DNA from 4 places in the Streptomyces sp. NPDC058001 genome. Region 1 is predicted to be linked to each of the others. Evidence: riboswitches for the same ligand, from Rfam matches in the RefSeq annotation. Region 1 holds a riboswitch; each other region holds the start of a gene.
The links. Region 1 has a riboswitch for cyclic di-AMP ahead of ACFVT5_RS40350 (M23 family metallopeptidase). Riboswitches for the same ligand answer to the same signal wherever they lie in the genome.

Region 1 (5,837 bases):
TACCACGCGGCCGGCTGGACCGCCGTCACCCTCCTGGGCGCCGCCCTGCCGGTCCTCGCCTTCCTGTACTGGCTGACCGAGCGGCGGACGCGGTGGATGTCCGGTAGCTCGGCGGGGCGGGCGGAGGCACACTGAGAAAACCGGTAGGGGCCTCGCGAAGGGATCCGCGATGATCGAGGTGAGCGACATCCGAGAGTGGCGCGGTTACGCCGTCGACGACCGCGACGGACACAAGATCGGCACCCTCGAAGGGGTGTACGTGGACACCCGTACCGACGAACCGGCCATGGCCACCGTCCGTACCGGGCTTCCGACCCGCTACCGCCTGGTCTTCGTACCGCTGAACGCGGCGACCGTCGGACCCGGCTACGTCAAGGTCAACTACGACCGGTCCCTGGTGAAGGACAGCCCCTCCATGGGCACCGACGACGTCCTCCCCGCCGACCAGGAGCAACCGATCTTCCAGCACTACGGCATGCCCTACACCCCTGGCGCGGCAGGCGAACGGCAACTCGCCCGCCGCTGACCCGGCCGCCCCTGACCGTGGGTGGCGTGGGTGGTCGCTCGCATGGCGTATAGTTGTGTTTACCGACGCGGGGTGGAGCAGCTCGGTAGCTCGCTGGGCTCATAACCCAGAGGTCGCAGGTTCAAATCCTGTCCCCGCTACTCAAGGTCGAAGGCCCGGAGGCGTCAGCTTCCGGGCCTTCGGCGTTGTCCGGCCCCCTCACCCGGTCGGCCCGTACCGGCTCGCCCCCCGCCCCGGCTACGGGAAATCTGGTGGGGTGCGATGACGGGCGTGACAGCGGTACGGCGGAGGCGGCGGGAGATGACCGGTGGCGCAGCCAGGCGGACACAACGGTGAGCAGGGAGGCCGTGACCCCGCCGAACCCGAGCCCGGCACGGAGCGCGGCATGGAGCGCGGTACGGAATCCGTCCCCCGCGCCCGCCCCGAGGCTCCCCCCGTGCCGCCCCGGCCGTCCGGCGACTTCGTCCCCGGCACCTTCGACCCCCCGGCCGACCCCGCCAAGGAGCAGCGGGGCCCCGCCCGACACCGCCGCGCGACGCCCGCCCGCGGCTTCGTACGCTCCCTGCCCTGGCTCCTCATCGCCGGCGGACTGCTGTTCGACGCGCTGACCCCGCCGCAGTTCACGGCCGCCCCGCTGTTCGCCGCGGCCCCCCTCGCCGCCGCCCCCTTCTACGGCCTCGGCGCCACCGTCATCGCCGGCACCCTCGCCTCCCTCGCCGTGCTGGGCCTCCGCTCGTTCCGCGGCAATGTGACCCATGTCGAGGGCTTCACGGAGATCGTCACGATCGTCACCGTCGCCGTGCTCGCCCTCCTCATCAACACCCTCGTACGCCGCAGCGACGCCCAGCTCGCCAGCGCCCGCGAGATCGCCGAGGCCGCACAGCGCGCCGTGCTGCCCGTACCGGCCGAGCGGATCGGCGGATTCGACGTCGCCGCGCGGTACGAGGCGGCGCAGGCCGACGCCTTCATCGGGGGAGACCTGTACGCGGTCCAGGACACCCCGCACGGGGTCCGCGTGATAGTCGGCGACGTACGGGGCAAGGGGATGGGCGCGGTCGCGGCCGTCGCCGTGGTCATCGGCGCGTTCCGCGAGGCCGCCGAACAGGAGGGCAGCCTGGAGGCCGTGGCGCAGCGCCTGGAACGCGCCCTGGAGCGCGAGGGGACCCGGCGGCGCGGTATCGACGACTTCGAGGGCTTCACCACGGTCCTGCTCGCGGAGATCCCGCACGGCGAGGACATCGTGCGGATCGTCAACCGGGGCCACCCCGAGCCCCTGCTGCTGCACGCCGACGGAGGGCTGCGCGTGCTCTCGCCGGCCCAGCCCGCGCTGCCCCTCGGCATGACCGACCTCGGTAGCTGGCCCGACCGGGCCGACGAGGCGCACTTCCCGTACGGCGCGACGCTGCTCATCTACACCGACGGACTGTCCGAGGCGCGCGACGGGGAAGGGATCTTCTACGATCCCGCCGAGCGGCTGCGGGGCCGCACCTTCCCGGGGCCCGGCTCCCTGCTGACCACCGTCGCCCGCGAGGTACGGGAACACACGGGCGGCGGCAGCACGGACGACATGGCCCTCATCGCCCTGCGGAGACCCTGACGGACCCTGACGGGCTCCATATCACCAAGGGTGATCGAACGGCAGCCCTCCGCATAACAAGTGACGAACTATCAGCTGACGGTGACGTCAGGAAACCTCTCGATGTGCCGTCAACTCGCCCGGTTCCGGCCCGCCGTGTCCCGTTAAGTCCAGGCCAAGGCCCTTAACGATCAACAGGAACCGCTTGGAATCCGGCCCCGCCGTCTATTAACGTTCGATAACGCAGCGCGGTCGTCCCAGCCGTCACAAGAGGCGGCTCCGTGCGCACGCGCCGAATCCCGCAAGGGAACCGGGGAACCACTACTTGGGGTGAATCGGGCGTCCTTTCTCGCGAAGGACGCCGGTAGGAGACCTTCCTGCTCCGAACCCGTCAGCTAACCCGGTAGGCGAGAAGGAAGGAAAGGAGTGCGCCTCAGTGGCGTCCAACCCGCCTGCCCCCGAAACCTCACCTCTCCCGAAGGTCTTCGACCCTTTCGGCACCGCGTTCGGCCCGCCCGTCGCGGAGGAGGAGCGGGGGCAATGGAATCCCACTGAGGAGTCCATACGACCCGTACGCGGCAGGCACCGCGTCGCCAAGCAGCGCGGCGGACTCGCGCGCAGCTCCACGGTGCTCGGCGTCGGCGTGATCGCCGCCGTCGGCGCGGGCGGCATCGCCACCGCGCAGGGCGGCAAGCCGCCCGTCCATATCGCCATGCCGGACCTGTCGGCGGTCACCGACTCGCTCCCGGACGCCAAGTCCCTGCCGGGCGTGGGCGCTCTCATCGCGGACGACTCCGCCCCGGCGCAGACCGTGGCGGCGCCCCTCACCGGCGCGGGCATCACCACGACCGAAGCCCAGCAGGGCACCACCGACGCGGGCGAGGCACTGCGCGCACGGATCATGGAGCAGGCCGAGCAGCAGCAGGACCAAGCCGACACCGCCGAGCGGGTCGCCGCCGAGGAGGCCGCCGCCAAGAAGGCAGCCGCGGACGCTGCCGCCGAGCAGGACAAGGCGAAGGCCGAGGCCGCCGCCGCGAAGAAGAAGGCGGAGGCCGAGGCCAAGGCCAAGGCGGAGAAGGAGCGCCTGGCCAAGCTCGCGAAGACCTTCGCCCTCCCCACCTCCGCGTACACGATCACCTCGACCTTCGGCGAATCCGGTTCGCTCTGGTCGTCCGGCCAGCACACCGGACTCGACTTCGCGGCCCCCACCGGCACCCCGATCAAGGCGGTGCACGGCGGGACCGTCACGGAGGCGGGCTGGTCCGGCTCGTACGGCTACCGCACGATCCTCACGCTCGACGACGGCACCGAGGTGTGGTTCTGCCACCAGTCGTCCATCAGCGTCAGCGTCGGCCAGAAGGTCACCACGGGCGAGGTCATCGGCCGGGTGGGCGCCACCGGCAATGTCACCGGGGCGCATCTCCACCTGGAGGTCCACCCGGGCGGCAGCAGCACCGGGATCGACCCGATGGCGTGGCTGCGGAGCAAGGGCCTCAACCCCTGACGGTCCCTGATGACGGCCCCGGCGGCCTAGGTTTGGTACGGGTTGTAGCCGGGGTACGGGTGCGGGTTCCCGTACGGGTGTGGCTGCGGGGTCGCGTACGGCTGCGCGGCCTGCCCGTACGGCTCGTGCGGCGGTGGGTGAGGCCCGTACCTCTGTGGACCCTGCCACTGCTGCGGTAGGGCCCACAGCGGTACGCGCGGTGCCGTGGTCTGCGCCGCGTGGGTCAGCGCCGGCCGCGCCGCGTCCCGCCGTGACCAGAGGGCGCCCAGGAGTTCCCGTTCCCGTACGGCGAAGTCGGCACCCGCGCGCCCGCGCAGGGCCCGGTGCCGCAGGAACGCCAGCGAGGTCGCGTACGCCTCGTACTCCGCGACCGCGCGCGCCGCTGCCTTGCCCTGGGTGCGGGTCGCGTACGCGCGGGCGAGGCGGCGGGCGCGCATCGAGCCGAGCGCGAAGGGCTCCGCCGGGGTCAGCCAGCCCGCCGCCGCGTACGCGGGCAGTTCGGCGCGGACCGTGCGCAGTTCCCGCTGGCGGGTCCAGATCACCAGCCAGGTCAGCAGCCCGAACGCGGGCACCATGAACACCCCGTAGACCGCGAGGAAGCCGAAGTCGCCGAGGGTCGAGGAGCCGTTCCACAGCGCGTGCGTGCCCATCGCGAGCAGCAGCCCGGTGATCGGAAGCAGGACCCGGCGCATCCGTTGACGGTCCGCCGAGAGGGCCGCGATGCCGAAGCCGATGCCGGTCAGCACGGTGAAGAGGGGGTGCGCGAACGGCGACATCACCACCCGTACGAAGAAGGTCGCCACCGTGACCGACGCGAGGCCGCGGTCGCCGCTGAGCTGGTCGGTGCCGAAGGCGGTGCCGAGGTAGAGGATGTTCTCGGTGAACGCGAAGCCGGTGGCGGTGATCCCGGCGATCACCACACCGTCGACGATGCCGGTGAAGTCGCGTCGGCGGAACAGGAAGATCAACAGGATCGCGGCTGCCTTCGCGGACTCCTCGACGATCGGCGCTATGACCGTGGCGCCGAGGGTGTCCGCGCCGGTCGGGTCGGCGGTCGCGGTGGCGATCCAGCGGGTGGCGAAACTGTTCGCGACGATCGCGATCAGCGCTGCGGCACAGGCGCCCCAGGCGAACGAGAAGATCAGATTCCGCCAGGGCCCCGGCTCGACGCGGTCCAGCCAGCGGAACGCCGCGATCAGCAGCGGCACGGGCAGCACGGCCAGCCCGAGCCCGACCAGGAACCCCTCGGTGCCGGTCTGCTGCCGCACCAGCGCCAGGATGACGAGACCGGACAGGGCGAGCAGCGTGACGAGGGCGATGACGCGTACCAACCGGCGCTGCCACCAGTGCGGGCGGCCCGTCCCGGCCCGGACGGCCGTCCCCGCGCGGATACTCGTCCCGGCACCGAAGCCCGTCCCGGCGTGCGCGCCGGGATCATGCGTCGGGTACGGGGGAGGGGTGGTCACCTTGTGACCCTAAAGGGGGAACGGGCCTGACCGCGATGGTGCGTCGGCCGCCGACGGACGGGCGAATCAGCCCTCGGCCCCGCCCTGGACCCGGCGGAACAGCAGGTCACGCACCACATGCCCCTTGTCGAGACCCTGGCCCTCGAACCGCGTGAGCGGACGGAACGCGGGCCGGGCCGCGTACCCGCCGTCCTCCCGCGTGTTCTCGAACTCCGGGTGCGCGGTGAGCACATCGAGCATCTGCTCGGCGTACGGCTCCCAGTCGGTCGCGCAGTGCACCAGCGCGCCGGGCCTCAGCCGGGTCGCCGCGAGCGTCAGGAACTCGGGCTGAATGAGCCGGCGCTTGTGGTGCCGCTTCTTGGGCCACGGGTCCGGGAAGTACACCCGCAGTCCGGCGAGGCTGTCGGGGCGGAGCATCTCGGAGAGCAGGATGATCGCGTCCCCGTTGGCCACCCGTACGTTGGTCAGCCCCGCCTGCTCGGCGAGGTTGAGCAGATTGCCCTGGCCCGGGGTGTGCACGTCCACCGCGAGGATGCCGGTGCCCGGGTCGTCGGCGGCCATCCGCACGGTGGCCTCGCCCATCCCGAAACCGATCTCCAGGACGACGGGGAGACCGTCGAACAGGGCGTCCAGATCGAGGACACGCTGCCCGTCGATATCGAGCCCCCACCGAGGCCAGAGCCGCCGAATGGCCTCACCCTGCCCCCGCGTCACCCGACTCCGCCGCGGCTGAAAACTACGGATCCGCCGATCGAAATGCGCCCC
Region 2 (5,837 bases), on a different contig from region 1:
CCGCGCATACGACCAGGACCACGAGCACGAGCACGACCACCCGGACGAAACCGTCGTCCCGTTGCATCACCCGGCGCCCCGATCCCGCTCCCGCGCCCGTCGCCGCTCCCCCGCGAAGCGTTCCGCGCTGCTCACCGTCGCGGTGCCGTCCGCGTGTGTGATGGGCGTCGCCGGAATCGCCGCCGCGTCCGTCGGGATGACCGACAACGGGGACAAGGACACCTCGGCGGCGGCGCCGGATCCGACCGCCGTGGAGCCGTCCGTCGCGAACAGCAAGTTGGACACCCAACTGGCGAACCTGTCGGCGGACGCCGGTGACTTCGCGGATCGCGCCAGCCGTACGCAGGAGCGCATCGACCTCAAGGCCAAGCAGGAACAGGCCCGCAAGGAGGCGGCGGAGGAAGCGGCGCGCAAGGAGCGGCTGCGGCCCAAGTTCATGCTGCCGGTCAAACAGCAGGGTCTCAGCGCCTACTTCGGGCAGGCCGGCGCCAACTGGATGTCCCTGCACACCGGTATCGACTTCCCCGTCTCCTACGGCACCCCCGTGATGGCGGCGACCGACGGCACCGTACGCACCCAACTGAACAGCGCCTACGGCACGATGGCGATCGTGACCGCCGCGGACGGTACCGAGACGTGGTACTGCCATCTCTCCACGTACAAGATCATGAGCGGCACCGTGAAGGCGGGCGACGTCATCGCCTACTCCGGGGACTCCGGCAAGTCCACGGGGCCGCACCTGCACTTCGAGGTCCGCCCCGGGGGCGGTGCCGCGATTGATCCCTTGCCGTGGTTGCGCAGCCACGGGATCGACCCGACCTAGCGGTTGCCCGGCGGCGCCTTACGGTGGCCTCAAACGCCGGCCGGGCTGAATAAGGTTTCCCTTACAACTTCTCCACCGGCGCATACCGCAGCAGCAACCGCTTCGGCTTCGGTTCGCCGAAGTCGACCGTCGCCTCGGCGTTCGCCCCCGTGCCCTTGACTCCGACCACCGTGCCCAGGCCGAACTGGTCATGTGTCACGCGGTCACCCACCGCGAGGGCGACGACCGGCTTCTCCATCGCTCGGCGCGTGGCGAAGCCCGAGGAACCCGAAGCGGCCGTGCGCGACCGGGTCGAGGAGAGCGAGCCCGCGATACCGGCGGCCGGACCCGACGCGGACATCGGGGCCGAGCCACCCTTCCGCTTCCATCGCAGATGGGTGTCCGGGATCTCTTCGAGGAACCGTGACGGCGGGTTGTACGAGGGCTGGCCCCAGGCGCTGCGCAGCGCGGAACGGGTGAGGTAGAGCCGTTCACGGGCGCGGGTGATGCCGACGTACGCGAGGCGGCGTTCCTCTTCCAGTTCCTTGGTCTGGCCGAGGGCACGCATGTGCGGGAAGACGCCGTCCTCCATGCCGGTGAGGAAGACCACCGGGAATTCGAGGCCCTTGGCGGTGTGCAGGGTCATCAGGGTGATGACCCCGGAGCCGTCGTCCTCGTCGGGGATCTGGTCCGAGTCCGCTACAAGCGCGACCCGTTCGAGGAAGTCGGAGAGCGTGCCCGCGATACCGGCGGCTGCCGCTCCCTCGGCCTCCCCGCGCTCCTGCTCGAACTCCAGTGCCACGGCGGCGAGTTCCTGAAGGTTTTCGATGCGGGTCTCGTCCTGCGGGTCGGTCGAGGACTGCAACTCGGCCAGATACCCGGTGCGTTCGAGTACGGCCTCCAGGACCGTCGCAGGACCGGCGCCGGACTCCACGATGGTGCGCAGGTCCTCCATGAGGGTGTTGAACCGCTGCACGGCGTTGGTGGAGCGGGCCGCCATGCCGTACGCCTCGTCCACGCGGCGCAGTGCCTGCGGGAAGCTGATCTTCTCGCGCTGCGCGAGGGCGTCGATCATCGCCTCGGCGCGCTCGCCGATGCCCCGCTTGGGCACGTTGAGGATACGGCGCAGCGGAACGGAGTCCTCCGGGTTGGCCAGGACACGCAGATACGCGAGGACGTCCCGGACCTCCTTGCGCTCGTAGAACCGGACGCCGCCGACGACCTTGTACGGAAGGCCGACCCGGATGAAGATCTCCTCGAAGACACGGGACTGGGCGTTGGTGCGGTAGAAGACGGCGACGTCGCCCGCCTTCGCCTCGCTCGCGTCCGTGAGCCGGTCGATCTCGTCGGCGACGAACTGTGCCTCGTCGTGCTCGGTGTCGGCGACATAGCCGGTGATCTGGGCGCCCGCGCCGGCGTTGGTCCAGAGGTTCTTGGGGCGACGGCCCTCATTGCGCTCGATGACGGCGTTGGCCGCGCTGAGGATCGTCTGCGTGGAGCGGTAGTTCTGCTCCAGGAGGATCGTGGTCGCGTCCGGGTAGTCCTCCTCGAACTGGAGGATGTTGCGGATGGTGGCGCCACGGAACGCATAGATGGACTGGTCCGCGTCACCGACGACGCACAGCTCGGCGGGCGGCAGGTCGTCCGGGCCCGGCGGTACATCCACCGGGTGCGCGGCGGTGCCGACCAGTTCGCGTACGAGCGAGTACTGGGCGTGGTTCGTGTCCTGGTACTCATCGACCAGGACGTGCCGGAAGCGGCGGCGGTAGTGCTCGGCGACGTCCGGGAAGGCGCGCAGCAGATTGACCGTCGTCATGATCAGGTCGTCGAAGTCGAGGGCGTTGGCCTCGCGGAGCCGGGACTGGTACATCGCGTACGCCTGCGCGACGGTCTTCTCGAAGCCGTCGCTGGCCTGACCGGCGAAGTCCTCTTCGTCGATCAGCTCGTTCTTCAGGTTGGAGATCTTCGCGCTGAACGACTTCGGCGGATAGCGCTTGGGGTCCAGGTCGAGATCGCGGCAGACCAGGGCCATCAGGCGCTTGGAGTCCGCCGCGTCATAGATCGAGAACGACGAGGTGAACCCGAGCTTCTTGGATTCGCGGCGCAGTATCCGTACACACGCGCTGTGGAAGGTCATCACCCACATCGCGTTGGCGCGCGGTCCCACCAGGTGCTCGACGCGCTCCTTCATCTCGCCGGCGGCCTTGTTCGTGAAGGTGATCGCGAGGATCTGGCCCGGGTGGACCCCGCGCTCGGCGAGCAGATGCGCGATGCGGTGCGTGAGGACCCGGGTCTTGCCGGAGCCGGCGCCGGCCACGATGAGCAGCGGTGAACCGGCGTGGGTTACGGCGGCCCTCTGCTGTTCGTTCAGCCCGTCGAGCAGCGCCGCCGGGTCCAGGACGGGGCGCGGGGCGCCGTCCCGGTAGTACGCGTCCCGGGGCGGCGGTGTGTCGAACTTCCCGCCGAACAGATCGTCCGGAATCTCCTCCGGGGCCTGGTGCTCGGGGTCCTCATGGGCCCCCGGGTCCTCATGGGGCGCCAGGTCGTCGGAGCGGGGCGGGTGGTCCTCATGGGCGGCGCGGGGCGCCTTGAGGTTCGCCAGGAAGCTGTCGTCAAAGAGGCTGCTCATCGCCTCCCGAGTCTAGGCCGCCCCACCGACAACCGGTCCCGGTTCCCCCTCCTTGGGCCCCGAACCATAAACGGAGCGAATCCGTCCGCTCACCCAGTGAGAAAGTCACGAAAATGTATCGGGCATATCGCACATCAACCTTCACAGGCTTCACAGGAGTTGGCTAGCGTGCCGGGCAGGCGACCCGACCCCCGCCGGCGAACGACGCCGGGACGGGTGGCCTCCGCTCAATCCGGTGCGCCGCGAGGCAGCCGGAGCCGGGGACCCACTCAGTACCTGGGGTGAATCGGTCCCGTACCCGTGACAGGCGTACGGAGCCGTAGGGCAGCCTTCCGAACCACCCGCCCGAACCCGACAGCTAACCCGGTAGGCGGTCCACGGAAGGAGCGCGTCCGTTGGCGTCGCACCGCAGAGAACGGCAGCCGGGCACACGTGTCGCCGGGCTCCGTACATCCCCCGCCCTCGGGATCACGACGGCGGCCCTGACCTCCGTCGCCCTCCTGTCGCAGAGCGCGCAGGCCGCGCCCGTGAACGACAAGCCGAGCCTCGAAGAGGTCCAGCGCAAGGTGGACGACCTCTACCACGAGGCCGGCGTGGCCACCGAGAAGTACAACGGGGCCAAGGAGCGCACCACCCAGCAGAAGAGGAAGGTCGACGGCCTGCTCGACCAGGTGGCGCGCGGCACCGAGAAACTGAACGAGGCACGGCGGGCCATGGGGTCCTTCGCCGCCGCGCAGTACCGCACCGGCGCGGTCTCGGACACGGCGACCCTGCTGCTCGCGGACAATCCGCAGGACTACTTCGACCAGCGCCAACTGTCGTCACGGCTCACCGAGCGGCAGAAGGAGGTCGTCGACGAGTACCAGACGCAGCAGGTCGCGACGGCCAAGAAGCGGGAGCAGGCGGCGAAGAGCCTGACGAAGCTGACGACCTCGCAGACGGCGCTGCGCAGCAGCAAGCAGGATGTGCAGACGAAGCTGGGCGAGGCGCGTGATCTGCTGTCGAAGCTGACCGCCGAGGAGAAGGCGCGGCTGGCGGCGATCGAGAAGAAGAAGCAGGAGGAGGCGCGCCGCAAGGCGGAGGAACTGGCGCGGAAGCAGGCGGCGGAGGAGAAGAAGCGGCAGGAGGCGGCGGCGCAGGACTCTTCGTCGGGTACGGGGTCCGGCACGGGCACCGGCTCCGGCTCCGGTTCTGGCACTGGCTCTGGCTCTGGCACTGGCTCTGGCTCTGGCTCCGGCACATCGGCGGGTGCGTCCACGCAGACCGCCAAGGTGATCGCCTTCGCCGAGGCCCAGTTGGGCAAGCCGTATGTGTGGGGGGCCACGGGGCCCGGTTCGTACGACTGCTCGGGTCTCACGCAGGCCGCGTGGAAGGCGGCCGGTGTGACACTGCCGCGGACCACCTGGGACCAGGTGAAGGTGGGTACGACGGTGTCGACGGCCGACGCCCGCCCCGGTGACCTGGTCTTCTTCTACGACGACATCAGCCATGTCGGCATCTACACGGGCGACGGCAAGATGATCCACGCCCCGAAGCCGGGTGCGAACGTACGCGTCGAGTCGATCTACTACATGCCCATCCACAGCGTGGTGCGCCCGGCGTAACGGCCCCTCTCATGGGCACCGATATCGACGGCGCGATCGAGATCCGTACGGCGCGCGGGCGGTGGGAGGTCGCGAACGACCTGGCCGACTTCGGTCTCGGCCGGGACCACGACGCGTGGGACTGCCTCTTCGGGGTCAGCGGGGCGTGGGGCGTGGACCGGCCGCTCTTCCCCTACCGGGGTCTACCCGACGACGTCTCGGCCCCGGTACGGGAGACCGGTACCGGCGACTGGACGCACAGCCATACCTACGCCACCTGGGCCGAGGTCGCCGCCGTCGACTGGGACGCGCCGCTCGCCGACGCGCCCGCCTGGTCCTGGGTGGGCGCCTGGCGACCCGGGCGGGACGGGACGTTGGTCCTGGACGAGGTCGTGGCGGTGACGCCCGAGCTGTCCGAGGCGGCGGCGGACATCTTCGGCGGGTCGGTGCTTCCGGCGCCGCCGGAGTGGCCCGCGGGTGGCGAGGTACGGCGGGACGGCGCGGTGTACCGGCCGGTGGTCCTCACGGCACGGATGCTCGCGCCACCGGACGGGGGCCGCTGGGGGCCGGTGTGGACGGCGATGCGGGGGCTTGCCGCCGGGCACGGGGACGAACGGGTACGGCTGGTGGCCTGGTTCGGCTGACGCGCCCGGTTCGGCTGAGGCCCTCGGGACTCAGGTCCAGAGGACCGCGATGAAGATGTTCGCCGTCGTCAGGCCGCCCACGGTGGCGAACAGGCCCTTGTCGACGGTCTCTTCGTCACGCTTCACGTAGACGAGGCCCAGGATCACGATCAGCAGGGCGAGCTTCACGCCGATCTTGA
Region 3 (5,837 bases), on a different contig from region 1:
GACCATGGAATTCCACCCCCAGCCGCAGGCCGGCGAGGCCAAGCCGTGGGCCTTCCCGGCCCCCACGCGCGGGACCCTCGGCAACGGCCTGACGGTCCTGCGCTGCGACCGCCCCGGCCAGCAGGTCATCGCCGTCGAGGTGCTGCTCGACAGCCCGCTGGACGCCGAGCCGAGCGGGCTCGACGGCGTCGGTACGATCATGGCGCGGGCCTTCTCCGAGGGCACCGACAAGCACTCGGCCGAGGACTTCGCCGCCGAGCTGGAGCGCTGCGGCGCGACGCTCGACGCGCACGCCGACCACCCGGGCGTACGCCTGTCCCTCGAAGTCCCCGTCTCCCGACTGCCGAAGGCACTCGGGCTGCTCGCGGACGCCCTGCGCGCGCCCGCGTTCGCCGACAGCGAGGTCGAGCGGCTCGTCCGCAACCGCCTGGACGAGATCCCGCACGAGACCGCCAACCCGGCCCGGCGGGCCGCGAAGGAACTCTCCAAGGAACTGTTCCCGGCGGCCTTGCGCATGTCGCGTCCGCGCCAGGGCACCGAGGAGACCGTCGCCGCGATCGACTCGGCCGCCGTCCGCGCCTTCTACGAGAAGCACGTACGCCCCGCGACAGCCACCGCGGTGGTCGTGGGCGACCTCGCGGGCACCGATGTGGACGCGGTTCTCGCGGACACCCTCGGCGCCTGGACGGGCGGCACCGCGCAGCCGCGTCCCATGCCGCCGGTGACCGCCGACGACACCGGCCGTGTGATCATCGTGGACCGGCCCGGCGCCGTGCAGACGCAGCTCCTCATCGGGCGCGTCGGCGCGGACCGGCACGACCGCGTATGGCCCGCGCAGGTCCTCGGTACGTACTGCCTGGGCGGCACCCTCACCTCGCGCCTGGACCGCGTCCTGCGCGAGGAGAAGGGCTACACCTACGGCGTGCGCGCGTTCAGCCAGGTGCTGCGTTCCGCGGCGGACGGCACGGGCGCGGCGATGCTCGCCATCTCCGGCTCCGTGGACACGCCGTCCACCGGCCCCGCGCTCGACGACCTGTGGAAGGTGCTGCGCACCCTCGCCGACGAGGGGCTCACGGACGCGGAGCGGGATGTCGCCGTGCAGAACCTGGTGGGCGTCGCGCCGCTCAAGTACGAGATGGCGGCGTCCGTCGCGGGCACGCTGGCCGACCAGGTCGAGCAGCACCTCCCGGACGACTTCCAGGCGGAGTTGTACCACCGGCTCGCCGCGACGGGCACCGTGGAAGCGACGGCGGCCGTCGTCAACGCGTTCCCGGTGGACCGGCTCGTGACCGTGCTGGTGGGGGACGCGTCCGAGATCGAGGAGCCCGTCAAGGCCCTCGGTATCGGCGAAGTCACCGTCGTCCACGGCTGATCGGCGTACCGCGCGCGTGAGGACCCTGATGACTCCCGAGGCGACTCCCGAGCCACCGGGGTCCTCGGGGTCCTCGGGGTCCTCATATGTCCGAAATGGCAAGGACGTTGGTGTCTGACCTGTGGCATGCGCTACAAAAGCGGTGATCCGTTTGTTGATTGGCAGATGTCCCCTTTAGCGTCGGTCCGGCTGTTCGTCGGGCAGTACGCCACGGCCGTGGCACCGGACAGTCATCGCCGAGTCCCCGTACGGCGCGAGCCAGGGGAGCCGGGGACCCACACCATGTCCCCCGGGGTGAATCGGACGCCCGGCGCGCGCACGCGCGCAGGGGGCCCGTAGGAGACCTTCCTGCTCCGAACCCGTCAGCTAACCCGGTAGGCGAGAAGGAAGGAAAGGATCAGCCACTTCATGGCGTTCACTCGCGCCACCGGCACTCGCCGTGCCACCGGGAAGCACCGCCGTCCCAGCCGTCTCACCCGCACCACCGTGAGCGTGGCCGGCGTCGCCGCCCTCACCACCACCGGCGTCATCGGGAGCCTCGCCGCCCCCGCACTCGCCGCCGACGACTCCCTTCCCGCTGACACCGGCCTCACCCAGGCCGTCGCCATCGGCACCTCGCTCGCCGAGAAGATCGACGAGCAGGCCGCGGCCCAGCGTCAGGCGGCCGACGAGGCCGCCGCCAAGCGTCAGGCGGAGGCCGAGGCGAAGAAGACAGCCGCCGAGGAGAAGCGCAAGGCCGAGGCGAAGGCCAAGAAGGAACGCGAGGCCAAGCAGCGCGCCGCGCGTGAGGCCGAGCGCAAGCGACTGACCGCCTATGTGACCCCGATCGCCGGTTCGTACGTGTCGACCGGCTACCAGTCGGGCGGCTCCGTCTGGTCGTCCGGCAGCCACACCGGCGTCGACTTCCACGCCGCCTCCGGCACCCCCGTACGCGCGGTCGGCTCCGGCACGGTCGTCGAAGCGGGCTGGGGCGGCGCCTACGGCAACAACATCGTCATCCGGATGCACGACGGCACGTACACCCAGTACGGCCACCTGTCGTCCGTCGGCGTCTCCGTCGGGCAGACCGTGACACCGGGCCAACAGATAGCCCTCTCGGGCGCCACCGGCAACGTCACCGGACCGCACCTGCACTTCGAAGCCCGTACGAGCCCGGAGTACGGCTCCGACCTCGACCCGGTCGCGTACCTCCGGGCACACGGCGTCAGCCTCTGAAGCCGGCTTCTGGAGCCCGCCTCCGAAGCCCCTGAGCGAACCTGCGAAGTCTCCGGCGCGGATCTGACGCGAGCCCCCCGGCGCAGACCTGACCGGTGACCGCCACAGAACGTCCCGAAAGCCCCGGCCCATGCCGGGGCTTTCGGCGTTCCGCACCCCCGCTTGTCCAAAAAATATCCCCGGGATCCGGTCCACCGTCGGAAATTCAGGCACCCTGCAATAGAGTCGCAGAACAGGTGTCGATCGACCGCGTTTCGCGGGGATTAAGGCGGAGGTCCGGTCATGCGCATTCCCGCGCACTCGGTATGCACGGCCATCCGGGACGACATCGTCAGCGGCGCGCACGCGCGGGGCAGCCGGCTCACCGAAGAAGTGCTCGCGCGCCGCTACGGAGTCTCGCGGGTCCCCGTACGCGAGGCGCTGCGGACCCTGGAGGCCGAGGGTTTCGTCGTCACCCGGCGGCACGCGGGCGCCTGTGTCGCGGAGCCCACCGAGCAGGAGGCGGCCGACCTCCTGGACATCCGGGTGCTCCTCGAACCGCTCGGCGCGGCGCGTGCGGCACAGCGCCGCACGGAGGCCCATCTCAAGGTGTTGCGCGGCCTGGTGAGGCTCGGTCAGGAGCGGGCCAGGAGCGGGACCAGCGAGGATCTGCGCTCGCTCAGCGGCTGGTTCCACGAGACGCTGGCCCAGGCGTCCGGCAGCCAGGGCCTCACCGCGCTGCTCACCCAGCTCAGGCACAAGATCGCCTGGATGTACACCGTCGAGCCCTCGGCGCACCCCGCCGACGCGTGGTCGGAGCACGGCGCGATCGTCGATGCGGTGGCCCGGGGCGACGGCGAGCGGGCGCGGGCACTGATGACCGTGCACACGGAGCGCTCGGTCCCGTCACACCGGTGGCGATTCCCGGGACGTACCGCACTCGGCGACCGCGTGAGGACCTCGCAACATGCCGTAAACACGGCAAGCGCCTGCCAGTAACAAAGGGGCCGTATACAAAGAGAGGGAAATTCGAGGAGGCGGCTTTGTGCTGCCCTTATTTCCATATTCCCGTATCCCGTATTTCGCGGGTGCACGATATTTCGCGGCCCCGAAGTTGGGGGTCGCGCGCTTACGTGGCGGCAAAGAAAAGTGGTGGTGTCCGCCGAAGCGACGCACACCACCACCCGAATTGACGCACACCCACCCGAATCACGGGACCTCAGACGGTCTCGGGAAGCTCCTCAAGACCCTCGGAGACCAGCTTCGCGAGCCGGTCGAGCGCGGCGTCCGCGCCATCGGCTTCGGAGGACAGGACGATCTCCTCGCCGCCCTGGGCACCCAGACCCAGGACCGCGAGCATGGAGCCGGCGTTGACCGGGTCGCCGCCGGTCTTGGCGATCGTCATGGGGACGCCGGCGGCCGTGGCCGCGCGGACGAAGATAGAGGCGGGGCGGGCGTGAAGGCCCTCCGCCCAGCCGACGTTGACGCGGCGCTCAGCCATGTGATGCTGCCCTTCAGATGTCTCATGGTTGTCTAGACCAGTGTCCCATACCGCCGGACGTGACCCGTTCCGACCCGGGCAGAACCCGGACGCCACCGGGACCGCACCAGGATGCCACCGGGACCGCACCCGGCCGCCGACCGCACCGAACGGCAGCCCTCGCGATCCCCTCAGCCTGCCCCGCACCTTCCGGTGCCGCGACCCGTACGCTGGCCCCATGCGGAACCCGGACGACCGGCATACGTACCCCTCGCACTGGGAGGCGGACGTGGTGCTGCGTGACGGCGGCACCGCGCGGATCAGGCCCATCACCGTTGATGACGCCGACCGGCTGGTCAGTTTCTACGAGCAGGTCTCGGACGAGTCGAAGTACTACCGCTTCTTCGCACCGTACCCACGCCTGTCGGACAAGGACGTTCATCGCTTCACCCACCACGACTTCGTGGACCGGGTGGGACTCGCGGCCACGGTGGGCGGCGAGTTCATCGCCACCGTACGCTACGACCGCATCGACGCGAACGGCCTCTCCGCCACCGCGCCCGCCGACGAGGCGGAGGTCGCCTTCCTGGTCCAGGACGCGCACCAGGGCCGTGGCGTCGCCTCCGCGCTGCTCGAACACATCGCGGCCGTCGCCCGTGAACGGGACATCCGCCGCTTCGCCGCAGAGGTACTGCCCGCCAACAACAAGATGATCAAGGTGTTCACGGACGCCGGGTACCAGCAGAAGCGCAGCTTCGAGGACGGTGTCGTCCGCCTGGAGTTCGACCTCGAACCCACCGAGGCGTCGGTCGCCGTGCAGCGCGCCCGCGAGCAGCGCGCCGAGGCACGGTCCGTGCAGCGGCTGCTGCGGCCGGGATCGGTCGCCGTGATCGGCGTGGGGCGGACCCCCGGCGGCGTCGGCCGCAGCCTCCTGAACAACCTCGTCTCCGGCGGCTTCACAGGGCGCCTGTACGCCGTCAACAAGGCGTTTCCCGACGACCTCACGGAACTCGACGGGGTGCCCGCGCACCGCTCGCTGCCGGAGATCCCGGAGAGCGTCGACCTCGCCGTGGTCGCCGTGCCCGCGCCGCAGGTGCCCGAGGCCGTCGACGCGTGCGGGGCGCACGGGGTGCGGGGGCTCGTCGTGATCTCCGCCGGATACGCGGAGAGCGGCGACGGGGGCAGGGAACGGCAGCGCGCACTGGTACGCCAGGTCCGCTCCTACGGCATGCGCCTCATCGGTCCCAATGCCTTCGGCGTGATCAACACCGCCCCTGGGATCCTCCTCAACGCGTCCCTCGCGCCCGAGTTGCCGCGCGCGGGACGGATCGGCCTGTTCGCCCAGTCCGGCGCCATCGGTATCGCCCTGCTCGCCCGGCTGCACCGGCGCGGCGGGGGAGTGACCGGCGCCATGGGTGTGTCGACCTTCGTCGCGGCGGGCAACCGCGCCGACGTGTCCGGGAACGACGTGCTCCAGTACTGGTACGAGGACCTGGACACCGATGTCGCCCTCATGTACCTCGAATCCATCGGCAACCCGCGCAAGTTCACCCGGCTCGCCCGGCGGACCGCCGCCGCCAAACCCCTCGTCGTGGTGCAGGGCGCGCGGCACAGCGGTGTCGCGCCCCTGGGGCACGCCGTGCCCGCGACCCGGCTGCCGCACGCGACCGTGTCCGCGCTGCTGCGGCAGGCCGGAGTCGTCCGCGTGGACACCATCACCGAACTGGTCGACGTGGGCCTGCTGCTCGCGGGCCGGCCGCTGCCGCGCGGGCCCCGCGTCGCGATCCTCGG
Region 4 (5,837 bases), on a different contig from region 1:
CCGGCCCTCCGAGAGCAGCGACCGCAGCTGGTCGATGTCGCCGTCGCGGACCATCTTCCAGAACTCGGCGCCGTCCGCCGGGTCGGTCAGCGGCAGGTTCACGTTCCGCACCCCGGGCAGGTCCACGTCCGGGCCTTCGAGCCGCTGGTCGGCCGCGTTGCGGAAGTCGAAGATCGTGTGCAGGCCCAGCGTGGACAGGAACGCGGAGTCCGCGGCGGTCGCGTGTGCCAGATGACCGCTGCGGAACAGGCGCCCCTGCCGGAGCCGTCGGCCGTCCACGGTCGGAAGACCGCCCACGTCGCGGAAGTTGCGCACCCCGGCCAGCTCGGGCTCTGTCGACGGGACCTGCTGCGTCACGGGGGCTCCTCCCAGTCGGCCGCCTACGCCGCTCATCGGCGTGGCGCGCTCTCGACCCTACGACATGGATTCCTGGGGCAATCATCTCCGGGACGACCCTGCCGGGACACCCCCTGTGGCCGAGGTGAACGTCTCGCCGCAGGGGCGTTGCCCCGGACCCGGACCGCCCTTGATGATGTGCGTACCTGAGCGTGCCTGTTCGGATCTGTGGGGGTTTGATGATCGAGATCGGTGCTGACGGGCGGACCTGGCTCCTTTCGGGGCCCACGAGCAGTTACGCGCTCCGCGTCGCGGACGACGACGCCCTGCTGCATCTGCACTGGGGCCCCCGGATCACCCTCGCCGACGCCGAGTCCCTGGCCGCCGAACCGCCGCCCGCCCCGCGCCCCTTCGAGGCCCCGCTCGACGGGCGCGAGGAGTACCCCGTCGAGGGCGGCCCCCGCTTCGTACGCCCCGCCCTGTCCCTCCGTACCGAGCAGCCCCACGGCACCGACCAGATCCGCGGCACCGAATGGCGCTACCGGGACGCGTCCGTCGAAGGCGACCTGCTGGAGGTGCGGTTCCGTGACGAGGTGGTCGGGCTGCTGCTCACGCTCCGGTACGGCATGCGCGGCGACGTGGTCGAGCGTTCCGCCGTCCTGGCCCACGAAGGCCCCGCCGACGCGCCCGCCCTGGAGGTGCTGCGCGCCGACTCCGCGACCTGGACCCTGCCCCGGCGCGACCGCTGGCGGCTCTCGCAGTTGCACGGGCGGTGGGCCGCCGAGTCCCGGCTTACGCGCTCCGAGCTGACGTACGGGGAGCGGGTCATCGGCAGTCGGCGCGGGCACACCGGGCATCAGCATCTGCCCTGGGTCGCGCTCGACGCCGACGGCGAGGCGACCGAGGAGCGGGGCGAGGTCTACGGCTGCGCACTCGCCTGGTCCGGGTCCTGGCGGATCGCCGTGCACGAGTTGCCCGACGGCGCCGTCCAGATCACCGGCGGCACCGGACACGACGACGCGGGACAGGACCTGCTCGCGCCCGGCGCCACGCTCACCACACCTGTCTTCGCCGGGCTGTGGAGCGGCGGCGGATTCGGCGGCGCGAGCCGCGCCTGGCACGCCTACCAGCGCGCGTACGTCGTGCCGGAAGCGGACCGGGACCGTCCGGTGCTCTACAACTCCTGGGAGGCCACCGGCTTCGGTATCTCCGAGGAGCAGCAGCGCGCCCTCGCCCGGCGGGCCGCCGAGGTGGGCGTGGAGCTGTTCGTGGTCGACGACGGCTGGTTCGGGTCCCGCACCAGCGACCGGGCCGGGCTCGGCGACTGGACCCCCAACCCCGACCGCTTCCCGTCCGGGCTGAAGCCGCTCGCCGACGACGTGCACACGCTGGGCATGCGGTTCGGGATCTGGGTCGAGCCCGAGATGGTGAACCCCGACTCGGAGCTGTACCGGGCGCACCCCGACTGGGTGCAGCACTTTCCGGGACGTACCAGGACGGAATTCCGCAATCAGCTCATCCTCAATCTCGCCCGTGAGGACGTCCAGGCGTATCTCTGGGAGCGGCTCGACGCGCTGCTGAACAGTGCCCCGATCGACTATGTGAAATGGGACTTCAACCGCTGTTTCACCGACGCGGGCTGGCCGGGCGAGCCCTACCCGCAGAAGCTCTGGAACGCCCATGTACGCGCCCTGTACGCCCTGTTGGACCGGCTGCGCGATGCCCATCCCGGTGTCGCCTTCGAGTCCTGCTCCGGCGGCGGCGCACGGGTCGACCTGGGGATCATGGCGCGCACCGACCAGGTGTGGACCTCGGACAACACCGACCCGTTGGACCGGCTCGCGATCCAGCACGGCTTCAGCCAGCTGCATCCGGCACGGGTGATGGCGGCCTGGGTCACGGACAGCCCGAACACGCAGCTCAACGACCGGGTCAGCTCGCTCCGCTTCCGGTTCGTCAGCGCCATGGCCGGAGTGCTCGGCCTCGGCGGTGACCTCACGGAGTGGAGCGGTGAGGAACTGGCCGAGGCGCGGACCTGGGTGGATCTCTACAAGGAGATCAGGCCGGTGGTCCAGCGCGGAGACCTCTACCGGCTGCGGGCCCCGGAGGGGGTGACCGGCGGGCCGAGCGCGATCCAGTACGTGCTCGGTGACGATGTCGTCGTGCTCGCCTGGCTGCCGGCCCAGCAGTACGGGGAAGCGACGGCCCCGGTGCGACTGAGCGGCCTGGACGCCTTGGCCTCCTACGAGTGCCGGGAGACCGGGACCGTGCACCGAGGCGCGGTCCTGCTGCACCACGGGCTGCGCACCGGACTACGCGGCGATCTGGACGCGACAGTCATCCGGCTACGCCGCATCTGACCGAATTGCGCGTTTGATGGGATTCTGGGCCACTGGTCCAACTAGCCCTGAAATAACCGGAATAAGGCGCTATGGCGGCGGCGTCAGTGAGCAGGATCATATCCGTGACGGTGGGTGGCGATCATGCTCGGGCCATGTTCCGTGCGCTCCAAGGGAATTGCGGTACTCCGGAAGGTCCTTCATCGACGCAGGGTGACCGGGAAATTCACCAAGGATCAAGAAGCGGAATGCGTTTGCGAATTCTCTGCTTGTCTGCGGCATTCCTGCTCGCTTAGCGTCCAGCTCCATCCGGACGGACGCCTAATCCTGCCGCCGCCCGGAATCCGGACACCCACCCGAAATTGGCAGGAGCGGGGGATCCACAGGTAGTACGCCGAATCCGGAACCCCTATCGGGAGACCGGAGCGGCTCGGGGTGAAGTCGCGTGAAAGCGCGACCGGGCATCTCCAGCCCGAACCCGACAGCTCACCTCGTAGGCGCCGGAGAGGAATTCGTCATGCCCGCGAAGGGTAAGCACCGTCGTCCCAAGGCCCAGCGCCTCACCCGTGGAATCGCCGTCGCCGGCACCGGTGGCGCCGCGCTCGCACTGCCGTTGATCGGCGCCACCGGCGCCCACGCGGCTCCCGGGCAGGCCGCACCCGTGGCCGCCGAGAAGTCCGTCGCCCTCGACCAGGCCGCCGTCAAGAAGGCCGAAGCGGCGAAGTCCGCCAAGACGGCCACGGTCAGGACGTACGCCGTGAAGTCCGGCGACTATCTCTCGAAGATCGCGCAGGAGCAGAGCGTCAGCGGCGGCTGGCACAAGCTCTACGAGGACAACCGGGAGGCCGTGGGCGACAACCCGAGCCTGATTCACCCCGGTCTGAAGCTGACCATCGGTGGCAAGGCCGCGGACGCTCCGGCCGACCCGTCGTCCTCGTCCTCCTCGTCGGACGACACCGCGGCGCCGTCCACCGAGCCGGCGCCTTCCTCGTCGTCCGCCGACACCGCGGCCCCGGCCGACCAGGGCGCGACCACCAACGCCGCCGACAGCAATGCCTCGGGGTACACGCTGCCCGTCGACGGCGGCGCCGTCGGTACGCCGTACCACCAGTCCGGCAGCATGTGGTCCAGCGGCTACCACACCGGTGTCGACTTCGTCGTCCCGACCGGCACCACCATCAAGTCCGTCGGTCCGGGCACCGTCGTCTCGGCGGGCTGGGGCGGCGCGTACGGCAACCAGGTCGTCGTCCAGCACAGCGACGGCCAGTACTCGCAGTACGCCCACCTCTCCCAGCTGTCCGTCTCGGCCGGGCAGACCGTGACCGGCGGCCAGCAGCTCGGACTCTCGGGCGCGACCGGCAATGTCACCGGACCGCACCTGCACTTCGAGATCCGCACCTCGCCCGACTACGGATCCGACGTGGACCCGCTGGCGTATCTGCGGGCGCACGGAGTCAGCGTCTGACCGAACTCGATCCACTCGATCGGTCGGATTCACGGAAGGGTCGCATCGGCGGATGCGACCCTTCCGCGTATTCCGGGTTGGCCGAATCTTGACCGGTGGTCTTTCTCACGCTTCGTCAACCCCTGGGATGGCTTTATTACGGTGGCGTAGCTCACTCGCGCCGGTGAAAGATGGGGCGTTGTGGCAGCAGAGTCGACAACCTTCATCAGAGACGCGATCAGGTCCTACGCAGCGGTCGGCGACAGCTTCACCGAGGGGGTCGGGGACCCCGGGCCCGACGGAGGCTTCGTGGGGTGGGCCGACCGGCTCGCCGTCCTTCTCGACGACCGACTCCCCGAACACACCTTCCGGTACGCCAATCTCGCCGTCCGCGGAAAGCTCCTCGACCAGATCGTCGCGGACCAGGTACCGCGCGCCAAGAAGCTGGCGCCCGACCTCGTGACCTTCGCCGCGGGCGGCAACGACATCATCCGGCCGGGCACCGACCCCGACGAGGTCGCCGAGCGGTTCGAAAGCGCCGTCGCCGACCTCGCGAACGCCGTCGGCACCGTCGTGGTGACCACCGGCTTCGACACCCGCGGTGTGCCCCTGCTCAAGCATTTGCGCGGGAAGATCGCCACGTACAACGGACATGTCCGCGCGGTCGCCGACCGCTACGGCTGTCCGGTGCTCGACCTCTGGTCGCTGCGGACCGTGCAGGACCGGCGGGCCTGGGACGACGACCGGCTGCATCTCTCGCCCGAGGGGCACACCCGGGTCGCGCTGCGCGCCGGACAGGTCCTCGGCGTCGACGTGCCCGCCGACCCCGACCAGCCGTGGCCGCCGCTACCGCCGCGCGGCACCCTCGAAGTACGGCGCGACGACATCCACTGGGCCCGTGAGTATCTGGTGCCGTGGATCGGGCGGCGGCTGCGAGGCGAGTCATCGGGTGACCACATGGAGGCCAAGCGTCCGGACCTGCTGCCCCTCTGAACCGCCCGGCGGCACGACCGTGTTCGCCGGTACGCGTTCCAGGACGCCCCCGGCGAACACGTCGTACAGCGGCAGGGTCTCCAGATGGACGTACCCGATGTGGCAGTCGCACGCCGTACGGGGACAGGGGCGCGGGCCGAGCGCCGCGCGGTACGAACCGTCGTACAGGTTCCCCAGTTCGGCCGGGACGAAGTGGCAGCGCCGCACGGTGCCCTCGCCGTCCACGGAGATCACCGACGAGCCGGTACGACACGGCAGGCCCGCGCTGCGGTGCGGGTGGCGGCTGTACGGGAACAGCGGGTCGAGCGTCGTCCACCGCTCGGCCTCCGCGTCGGTGTACGTGTGGCCTTCGGCCGCGTTGATCCACAGGTACACGTGCGCGGGCAGCGCCGCGCGCAGCCGCCGGGCGTGCTCCAGATGCTCCGGAAGGCCGACGACGCCGACGCTGAACCGCACGCCCCGGTCGGCCAGTTCACCGCACTTCGCGAGGAACCGGTCGTACGGTGTCTGCCCCGGGTGGTAGGTGCACCACAGGGCGACCGTGTCCAGGTCGGCCTCCGCCAGCCAGTCCGTACGGCAGCTCAGATTCGTCTGGATCGCGACCCGGTCGATATGCGGCAGGTGCGACAGCTCGACCAGGGCGCGCCGGTACCAGGACCGGACCAGGCCCTCGCCCCAGGGCGTGAACAGCACGGACAGCCGGCCGTCCACCCGCTGCCCGGCCC

Region 2: it holds a riboswitch for cyclic di-AMP, as region 1 does, so the genes downstream of both, ACFVT5_RS01520 (NlpC/P60 family protein) here and ACFVT5_RS40350 (M23 family metallopeptidase) in region 1, are expected to answer to the same signal.
Region 3: it holds a riboswitch for cyclic di-AMP, as region 1 does, so the genes downstream of both, ACFVT5_RS19835 (M23 family metallopeptidase) here and ACFVT5_RS40350 (M23 family metallopeptidase) in region 1, are expected to answer to the same signal.
Region 4: it holds a riboswitch for cyclic di-AMP, as region 1 does, so the genes downstream of both, ACFVT5_RS32880 (peptidoglycan DD-metalloendopeptidase family protein) here and ACFVT5_RS40350 (M23 family metallopeptidase) in region 1, are expected to answer to the same signal.

What each region holds. Positions count from the first base shown of each region.
Region 1 covers NZ_JBHVQT010000022.1:111,364-117,200, forward strand. Annotated here, with positions in the region: gene ACFVT5_RS40330 (MFS transporter) at 1-135, shown strand, start outside; gene ACFVT5_RS40335 (PRC-barrel domain-containing protein) at 170-526, shown strand; tRNA gene ACFVT5_RS40340 (tRNA-Met) at 593-666, shown strand; gene ACFVT5_RS40345 (PP2C family protein-serine/threonine phosphatase) at 912-2,123, shown strand; cyclic di-AMP (ydaO/yuaA leader) riboswitch at 2,383-2,527, shown strand; gene ACFVT5_RS40350 (M23 family metallopeptidase) at 2,539-3,606, shown strand; gene ACFVT5_RS40355 (PrsW family glutamic-type intramembrane protease) at 3,633-5,072, opposite strand; gene trmB (tRNA (guanosine(46)-N7)-methyltransferase TrmB) at 5,139-5,837, opposite strand, start outside.
Region 2 covers NZ_JBHVQT010000001.1:314,071-319,907, reverse strand. Annotated here, with positions in the region: gene ACFVT5_RS01530 (M23 family metallopeptidase) at 1-823, shown strand, start outside; gene pcrA (DNA helicase PcrA) at 885-3,431, opposite strand; cyclic di-AMP (ydaO/yuaA leader) riboswitch at 3,646-3,820, shown strand; gene ACFVT5_RS01520 (NlpC/P60 family protein) at 3,827-5,035, shown strand; gene ACFVT5_RS01515 (hypothetical protein) at 5,047-5,658, shown strand; gene ACFVT5_RS01510 (hypothetical protein) at 5,689-5,837, opposite strand, start outside.
Region 3 covers NZ_JBHVQT010000007.1:394,580-400,416, reverse strand. Annotated here, with positions in the region: gene ACFVT5_RS19840 (M16 family metallopeptidase) at 5-1,372, shown strand; cyclic di-AMP (ydaO/yuaA leader) riboswitch at 1,597-1,767, shown strand; gene ACFVT5_RS19835 (M23 family metallopeptidase) at 1,781-2,587, shown strand; gene ACFVT5_RS19830 (GntR family transcriptional regulator) at 2,870-3,565, shown strand; gene ACFVT5_RS19825 (HPr family phosphocarrier protein) at 3,786-4,067, opposite strand; gene ACFVT5_RS19820 (GNAT family N-acetyltransferase) at 4,285-5,837, shown strand, end outside.
Region 4 covers NZ_JBHVQT010000014.1:268,019-273,855, reverse strand. Annotated here, with positions in the region: gene ACFVT5_RS32890 (tyrosine-protein phosphatase) at 1-357, opposite strand, end outside; gene ACFVT5_RS32885 (alpha-galactosidase) at 576-2,696, shown strand; cyclic di-AMP (ydaO/yuaA leader) riboswitch at 3,000-3,188, shown strand; gene ACFVT5_RS32880 (peptidoglycan DD-metalloendopeptidase family protein) at 3,193-4,140, shown strand; gene ACFVT5_RS32875 (SGNH/GDSL hydrolase family protein) at 4,321-5,112, shown strand; gene ACFVT5_RS32870 (STM4011 family radical SAM protein) at 5,062-5,837, opposite strand, start outside.